One region of the Comamonas sp. AG1104 genome, then DNA from elsewhere that is predicted to be linked to it. Evidence: riboswitches for the same ligand, from Rfam matches in the RefSeq annotation. Region 1 holds a riboswitch; the other holds the start of a gene.
What was found. Region 1 has a riboswitch for S-adenosylhomocysteine ahead of ahcY (adenosylhomocysteinase). Riboswitches for the same ligand answer to the same signal wherever they lie in the genome.
Positions count from the first base shown of each region.

Region 2: it holds a riboswitch for S-adenosylhomocysteine, as region 1 does, so the genes downstream of both, metH (methionine synthase) here and ahcY (adenosylhomocysteinase) in region 1, are expected to answer to the same signal.

Region 1 covers NZ_QQAS01000002.1:69,951-74,285, reverse strand. The annotation lists gene DFO48_RS04980 (TlyA family RNA methyltransferase) at 1-364, opposite strand, end outside; gene ahcY (adenosylhomocysteinase) at 670-2,100, opposite strand; S-adenosyl-L-homocysteine riboswitch at 2,176-2,273, opposite strand; gene DFO48_RS04970 (response regulator) at 2,292-2,999, opposite strand; gene DFO48_RS04965 (sensor histidine kinase KdpD) at 3,035-4,335, opposite strand, start outside.
Region 2 covers NZ_QQAS01000004.1:200,799-205,133, reverse strand. The annotation lists gene DFO48_RS12790 (PACE efflux transporter) at 1-248, shown strand, start outside; gene gltS (sodium/glutamate symporter) at 353-1,591, opposite strand; S-adenosyl-L-homocysteine riboswitch at 2,012-2,121, shown strand; gene metH (methionine synthase) at 2,158-4,335, shown strand, end outside.

The DNA.
Region 1 (4,335 bases):
GCTCGTGCAGCTGGCCATGACCCACGTCGATGCCGATGACCTGGGTCGCACCGGCCTGCAGCAGGCAATCGGTGAAGCCGCCCGTGCTCTGGCCCACGTCCAGACAGCGCAAGCCCTTGACGCTCAGGCCGGTCGCGGCCAGCGCGCCCTCGAGCTTGAGTCCACCGCGCGAGATGTATTTGGCCTCGGCGGCGTCCAGCAGCTGCAGCTCGGCACCAGCAGGAATCTCGTCGCCGTTCTTGGCCACCTTCTTCCATGGCGCCAACGGCGTCAGGCGCCACTCCACACCCGAGGCGATCAGGCGCTGGGCCTGGGAACGGGTGGCAGCATGACCTGCTTCAACCAAAAAAACATCTGCGCGCATAGCGTCGCTTCCTTTGAAATAAACCAGCGCCAGGCGCTGCACAAAGGTGCAGCGGGCAAAAGAAATCTTTTTAGATAGCTGCATTCGCTTGATACAGCTTGATTTCAGATAAATATCCATCTGAAATCAATACATAACGTGCGCAAGCAGCTATCAAATAAAACCACGACGACCTCGATACTGGCGCTATCCACACCAGTAACAGCGAGCAAGCGCCGCCGCGCAGCAAAGCTGTCGTCCCCCTCCCCTGGCGCGCAGCGCGTAGAGAGAGAGGGGGAAGGCGCAAAGCGCCTCAGGGGGTGCTATTAATAGCGATAAGTTTCAGGCTTGTAAGGGCCTTGCTTGCTCACGCCGATATAGGCAGCTTGCTCGTCGCTCAGCTCGGTCAGCATGGCGCCGACCTTCTTCAGGTGCAGGCGTGCGACCTTCTCGTCCAGCACCTTGGGCAGCACATAGACCTTGCCCACTTCGTAGGCGTCGGGGCGGGTGAACAGCTCGATCTGCGCCAGGGTCTGGTTGGCAAACGAGTTGGACATCACGAAGCTGGGGTGGCCGGTGGCGCAACCCAGGTTCACCAGACGGCCCTTGGCCAGCAGGATGATCTTCTTGCCGTCGGGGAAGGTGATGTGGTCGACCTGGGGCTTGATCTCTTCCCACTCGTACTTCTCGATCGAAGCCACATCGATTTCGTTGTCGAAGTGACCGATGTTGCAGACGATGGCCTCATCCTTCATGGCAACCATGTGCTCGTGGCGGATGATGTCCTTGTTGCCGGTGGTGGTCACGAAGATGTCGCACTTGTCGGCGGCATATTCCATGGTCACTACACGATAGCCTTCCATGGCGGCCTGCAGTGCATTGATGGGGTCGATCTCGGTCACCCACACTTGAGCGCGCAGCGCAGACAGCGCCTGGGCGCAGCCCTTGCCTACGTCGCCGTAACCGGCGACCACGGCAACCTTGCCGGCGATCATCACGTCGGTGGCGCGCTTGATGCCGTCCACCAGCGATTCGCGGCAGCCGTACAGGTTGTCGAACTTGGACTTGGTCACCGAGTCATTCACATTGATCGCGCGGAACAGCAGGCTGCCGTTGGCAGACATTTCGTTCAGGCGGTGCACGCCAGTGGTGGTTTCTTCGGTCACGCCCAGGATCTGGGCCGACTTGCGGCTGTACCAGGTGGGGTCCACGGCCAGCTTGGCCTTGATGGCGGCGAAGACGATGCGCTCTTCTTCCGAGCCGGGGTTGGCCAGCACGGACAGGTCCTTCTCGGCGCGCTTGCCCAGGTGCATGAGCATGGTGGCATCGCCGCCGTCGTCCAGGATCATGTTGGGGCCTTCGCCTTCGGTGCCGGCGGCGCCGAATTCAAAGATGGAGTGGGTGTAGTTCCAGTAGTCTTCCAGCGACTCGCCCTTGATGGCGTAGACAGGCACGCCGGTTTCGGCGATGGCAGCTGCTGCGTGGTCCTGGGTCGAGAAGATGTTGCACGAAGCCCAGCGCACTTGTGCGCCCAGAGCCGTCAGCGTCTCGATCAGCACGGCTGTCTGGATGGTCATGTGCAGCGAGCCCGTGATACGCGCGCCCTTCAGGGGCTGGGCAGCAGCGAACTCTTCACGCACAGCCATCAGACCAGGCATTTCGGTTTCGGCGATCCTGATTTCCTTGCGGCCCCAGGCAGCCAGGGAAATATCGGTAATGGCCGAATCAGCGGGGTTGAAGCGCACGGCAGCGTTCATGGTTTTCTCCAAATCTTGAATGAAAAACCACGTTCTGCAGCAGAGGGGGAATGAACCGGCTCACCGCACAGAAAGCGTGGGCGAGCGTCGTTGCGGGATGAAATCCGAGCCTCACGCCCCGCGCAGACCAGCTCATGGCTGGCCGGGGGAACGCTGCAACGCTCCTCGGATGGACGGCGATTATAAAGGAATCAGCCTTCCAGGCCCACCAAGCGATAACCGACTTGCAACTCGGTTACCAGATGCCGGGGCTGGGCCGGATCGCTCTCCAGCTTCTGGCGCAGATTGGCCATGTGCACGCGCAGATAGTGAGGGCGGTCCAGATATTCTGCCCCCCATACCTGCAGCAGCAGCTGGCGATGCGTCAGCACCTTGCCATGGCCGGCAATCAGGGCCGCCAGCAGACGAAACTCTATGGGTGTGAGGTGCACGGCCACACCGTCACGCCTGACATCGTGCGTCGCCAGATCCACCACCAGAGCACCGAAACGCGCACAACTGCCGGGCTTGTCTGACGCCGACGCCTGCTGGCGGCGGCGCAGCATCACGCGCAGCCTGGCCAGCAGCTCTGGCACGCCAAAGGGCTTGGTCAGGTAGTCATCAGCCCCGGCATCCAGCGCCGCCACCTTTTCCTCTTCCCGCTCGCGCGCGGACAGGATCAGAATCGGCAGCTGGCTCCAGCTGCGCAGCTCGGCAATCACGGTCTTGCCATCCGCATCGGGTAGGCCCAGATCCAGCACCACGGCATCGGGCTGGCGGCTGGCGGCCTCGATCAGGCCGCGCCTGGCGGTTTCTGACTCGAATACCTGCCAGCCTTCGTCCTCCAGTGCCAGGCGCACAAAGCGGCGGATGCTGGCGTCGTCTTCAATCAGCAAGATGCGGGGTGCGGCGCTTGTCATGTTCGGATTTGCATGTGATGCACGGGATTGTCGGCTCATTCGTCCATGGCCGGCTGCTCCGGCACGGGCAGGTGTACGCTGAAAATGGTGCCCGGCCCGGGGTCTGCCGCCGCCACCCGCAATCTGCCGCCATGGGCCTGCACGATGCGCTGAGCCAGAGCCAGTCCGAGCCCCATGCCGAACACGGCACTCTCCGCCTGCCCGCGGGTAAAGGGTTCGAACAACTGCTCGGGCGAAAGATGCACTGGCAGGCCCGGCCCCGCGTCCTGCACGCTCAGCACACAGTCGCCATCGGCCACGCTCGCTGTCACGGTGATCGTCGTGCCTTCGGGCGTGTACTTGATGGCGTTGTCCAGCAGATTGACCAGCACACGCTCCATGAGCACGGCATCGAGCTGCAGCAAGGGCAGATCGGCCGGCAGCGCGGTCTGCAGCGCATGAGCGGCCAGTCGCTCGCGCATCTGCGCCAGCGCGCTGCCCACCAGCTCGTCCACCGGCAGCCATTCGCGCTTGAGCTGCACGCCGCCTTGCTGCAGGCGCGCCATGGCCAGCAGGTTGTCCACCAGTTGCTGCAGCGCCTGCGCCTGATTGCGGATCTGCACCAGCATGTGATGCGCCGGCCCCTGGGGCGCATGAGGCAAGGCCGCCTGGGCCGCGCCCAGAATGCCCGTCAGCGGCGTGCGCAGATCGTGCGAGACGGCCGAGAGCAAGGTGTTGCGCATGCGCTCGCCCTCCATGGCAATCTGGGTCTGCTGCGCCACCTCCACAAAATGCACACGCTCCAAGGCCAGGGCGATCTGGCTGGCACAGGCATCGAGCAGGCGGCGCTCCTCAGGCACCCGCAACTTCTGCGGCGCACGCAGCTGCAGCACCAGCACGCCGCGCGAGCGCACGGGCGCCATCAGCGGCACATAAAGCGCCGGCGCGGCGGCCAGGGTATCAGTGCCGTGGCCGGCCATCTGGCCATGCTCCATGCTCCAGCGGCCCACGCTGGTGTCGATCTGACCTTCGCTGCCCTGCGCCAGCTGCAAGCGCTCATCGGCATCGGGCACCAGCAGCCCGGTCTGGGCATCAAAAACGCCTGAAATCGTAGCCAGCGCGATCTGCGTGACCTGCTCCTGCGTCAGCGCACCCGACAGGTCACGCGCCAGCCTGGCCAGCGCGCCGGCCCGCCTTTCGCGCTCTGCGGCCACGCGCGCCTCGTGGCGCAGCCGCGCCGTCAGCTGGCCGCAGACCAGGGCCACACCCAGCATCAGGCTGAAGGTGAACAGGTATTGCGTATCGTTGACGCTGAAAGAGTTGCGCGGCGGCACAAAGTAGAAATCGAACAGCAGCA
Region 2 (4,335 bases), on a different contig from region 1:
GGGAATCGCGCCAGAGCGTCAAGGGCCGTTCCCTGATGCGCCGCGTGGTGCATGCCATCGGTTTCGAAGGCGGTATCGCCGCCATGCTGATCCCGCTGATGGCCTGGTGGTTCGGCATCTCATTGTGGGAAGCTGCAGTGATGGAAGCCGGTCTGCTGGTGTTCTTCATGGTCTACACCTTTGCCTTCAACTGGGCCTTTGACCGCATCTTCGGCCTGCCGGCTTCGGCCCAGGCCGTGGCTGCATGATCTGAGCCGCACAAGCCTCTGACGCTTGCCCTGAAAGCGCAAGCAACCATGAAAAAAGCGTGTTCCCGTCTACCGGGAACACGCTTTTTTGCCTTATGCAGCGGTCAGCGAAGAATGCTGAGCATGGCCTGCAGCACAAAGGCGTTGATGATGTCGATGAAGAAGGCGCCGACCAGGGGCACGATCAGAAAGGCCTTGTGCGACGGGCCGTACTGGTTGGTGATGGCCTGCATATTGGCAACGGCCGTGGGTGTGGCGCCCATGCCGAAGCCGCAGTGGCCGGCGGCCAGCACGGCGGCGTCATAGTTCTTGCCCATGATGCGGAAGGTCACGAACGCCGCATACAGCGTCATGACGATGGCTTGTGCGGCCAGGATGACCATCAGCGGGCCGGCCAGGTCTGTCAGCTCCCACAGCTTGAGCGACAGCAGCGCAATGGCCAGATAGATGGACAGCGCGGCATTGCCGAAGACGTCGATGGCGCGGTCAAAGACCTTGAAGCCGAACATATAGTCCAGCACGTTGCGGATGACCACGCCGCCCCCCAGCGCCCAGACAAAGGTAGGCAGCTGGATGACCGTTCCCATGGTCAGGCCGGTCATGAATTCGGCAAAGGCCAGGCAGCCCGCGAAGAGGGCCAGTGTCTCCACCGCCGCATCCGCCGTGATCAGGCGCGGCGCCTTGTTGGGCGACTCGAAGTTGGCGACCTCGCTGCCTTCGCTCACGGTGGGTGCATCGGCGCGCAGCTGCTCGGACTCGGTCAGCGGCTGGGCCAGTTGGTGGCGCGTGATCAGCCGCTTGGCCAGCGGGCCGCCCACCAGGCCGCCGATGACCAGACCGAAAGTGGCGCAGGCAATGCCCAGGGTGGTGGCTCCGGTGAGACCGTATTGGTTTTCCAGCACCGAGCCCCAGGCTCCTGCCGTCCCGTGGCCGCCCACCAGCGTGATGGAGCCTGCGACCAGGCCGATCAGCGGATCCAGTCCCAGCACGGTGGCCAGGCTTACGCCCACGATGTTCTGCATCATGATGAAGACGGCAATCACACCCAGGAAAATGAACAGCGCCGAGCCGCCCTCACGCAGCTTGGCGAAGTTCGCACTCAGGCCGATGGACGAGAAGAACACCAGCATGAAAGCCGACTGCAGACTGCCCTCGAAGCTCAGCGCCAGTCCCGTGGTCTGATGCAGCATGAAGATGATGGCCGCCACGACCAGGCCGCCGGAGACAGGCTCGGGAATATTGAAGTCGCGCAGAAAGCGGATATGTCTTGTCATGAGCTTGCCAAGCATGAGCACAAGCACGGCCATGATGAGGGTGTAGTACGCGCCGAAGGTCACGTTCATGAAGATCTCCTGGGTGGTTCCATGCAACGGCCGAAGGGCCTGCCCTGTCATGGCTGGCAATCGGCGGTACATGGCTGAGCACATGGACCAGACATTTGCTGTCGATGGTGCCAAAGACTCAAAGATAGGGGCTGTAGGTGCTTGTCCACTCATGGCAAGCGGACCCGTCGGTGCCGGGCTGCCTCAGAGCAGGAAAGCTGTGCGCGCCATTCCTTGCGGATGTGCACCATGTCAGGAATATGCTTGAAATGAGATGGCTGCATTCGTGTTTTGCGAAATTACCTTTTGCCTTGCTCCTGTTTTTGGGGTGTGGAAAGTCCAATCTGCTATAGCCATTCACAAAGAGCCGTGCCTGCACGGCCACGGGGCAAAGCGCCTTGAAGCCCTGATTGCCCGCCCTCGCCGTAGAATGACGGGCTTCACCCCGAGGAGCGCTGCAGCAGGTCATCCCTGAGATGTTTGACCCGTCAGGCTCGGGGTCGCAGATCCGGTTGGCGATCTGCCTGCACTCCCAACGGCGCTCACCTGTTTTCGATTCTGTTTCTGGTTTTCACACAGGTGAGCTGATGTCCGTTGCTACCCCTTCCACTGCCATTCCTCCCATGCGCCTGTCGGGCCTGGAGCCCGTCTTCATCGGCGATGAGACGCTGTTCGTCAACGTGGGCGAGCGCACCAACGTCACCGGCTCCAAGGCCTTTGCGCGCCTGATCCTGAATGAGCAGTACGAGGAAGCGCTGGCCGTGGCGCGTCAGCAGGTGGAAAACGGCGCCCAGGTGATCGATGTGAACATGGACGAGGCCATGCTGGACAGCAAGGCCGCCATGGTGCGCTTTCTGAATCTGATTGCCTCCGAGCCCGATATCGCCAAGGTGCCGGTGATGGTGGACAGCTCCAAGTGGGACGTGATCGAAGCCGGCCTGCGCTGCCTGCAGGGCAAGGGCATCGTCAACTCGATCTCCATGAAGGAGGGCGTCGAGGAGTTCAAGAAGCACGCCAAGCTGGTCAAGCGCTATGGCGCGGCCGCCGTGGTGATGGCATTTGACGAAAAAGGCCAGGCCGATACCTTTGCGCGCAAGATCGAGATCTGCGAACGTGCCTACCGCATTCTGGTCGACGAAGTGGGCTTCCCGCCCGAGGACATCATCTTCGACCCCAACATCTTTGCCGTGGCCACCGGCATCGAAGAGCACAACAACTACGGCGTCGATTTCATCGAGGCCGTGCGCTGGATCAAGCAGAACCTGCCCGGAGCGAAGGTCTCGGGCGGCGTCTCCAACGTGAGCTTCTCCTTCCGCGGCAACGACCCCGTGCGCGAGGCCATCCACACCGTGTTCCTCTATCACGCGATCGGGGCAGGCATGGACATGGGCATCGTCAATGCCGGCATGGTCGGTGTGTACGACGACCTGGAGCCCCAGCTGCGCGAACGCGTGGAGGACGTGGTGCTCAACCGCCGTCCCGATGCGGCCGAGCGTCTGCTGGAGATCGCCGACAGCGCCAAGGGCGCGGCCAAGGACGACAGCAAGAAGCTCGAGTGGCGCGGCACGCCGGAGGCACCGAAGACCGTGGGCGAGCGTCTGTCGCATGCCTTGGTGCACGGCATCACCGACTTCATCACCGAAGACACCGAAGAGGCCTACCAGCAGATCGTGGTGCAGGGCGGAGGCCGCCCGCTGCACGTGATCGAAGGCCCGCTCATGGACGGCATGAATATCGTCGGCGACCTGTTCGGCGCCGGCAAGATGTTCCTGCCCCAGGTGGTCAAGTCCGCGCGCGTGATGAAGCAGGCCGTGGCCCACCTGGTGCCCTATATCGAGGAAGAGAAGCGCCAGCAGGAAGCAGCGGGCCTGGACGTGACCAGCAAGGGCAAGATTGTCATTGCCACTGTCAAGGGTGACGTGCACGACATCGGCAAGAACATCGTCACCGTGGTCCTGCAGTGCAACAACTTCGAGGTCATCAACATGGGCGTGATGGTGCCCTGCCACGAGATCCTGGCCAGGGCCAAGGCCGAGGGCGCGGACATCATCGGCCTGTCGGGCCTGATCACTCCCAGCCTCGAGGAGATGCAGTATGTGGCCGGCGAGATGGACAAGGACGACTACTTCCGCATCAAGAAGATTCCGCTGCTGATCGGCGGCGCGACCTGCTCGCGCGTGCACACGGCCGTGAAGATTGCACCCAAGTACGACGGCCCCGTGGTCTATGTGCCCGACGCCTCGCGCTCGGTCAGCGTGGCGCAGAGCCTGCTGGGCGACGGCAAGCAGGCCTATCTGGACGAGCTGAGCGCCGACTACGACAAGGTGCGCACCCAGCATGCCAACAAGAAGAAGACGCCGCTGTGGGCGCTGGAGCAGGCCCGCGCCAATGCTGCTGTGGTGAACCATGCTCCCGTGGTGCCGCGCACCCTGGGTCGCCGGGTCTTCAAGAACTTCGACCTGGCCGAAATTGCCCAGTACATCGATTGGGGCCCGTTCTTCCAGACCTGGGATCTGGCGGGTCCCTATCCGGCCATCCTTGACGATGAGGTCGTGGGCGTGGAGGCGCGCAAGGTGCTCGCCGATGCCAAGCTCATGCTGCAGAAGATCATCGACGGCCGCTGGCTGCAGGCCAATGGCGTGATGGGCCTGTTCCCGGCCAATCGCGTGGGCGACGACATCGTGTTCTACACCGACGAATCGCGCAGCCAGGTGCTGACCACCTGGTACGGCATGCGCCAGCAGACCGAGAAGCAGGCCGTGGAC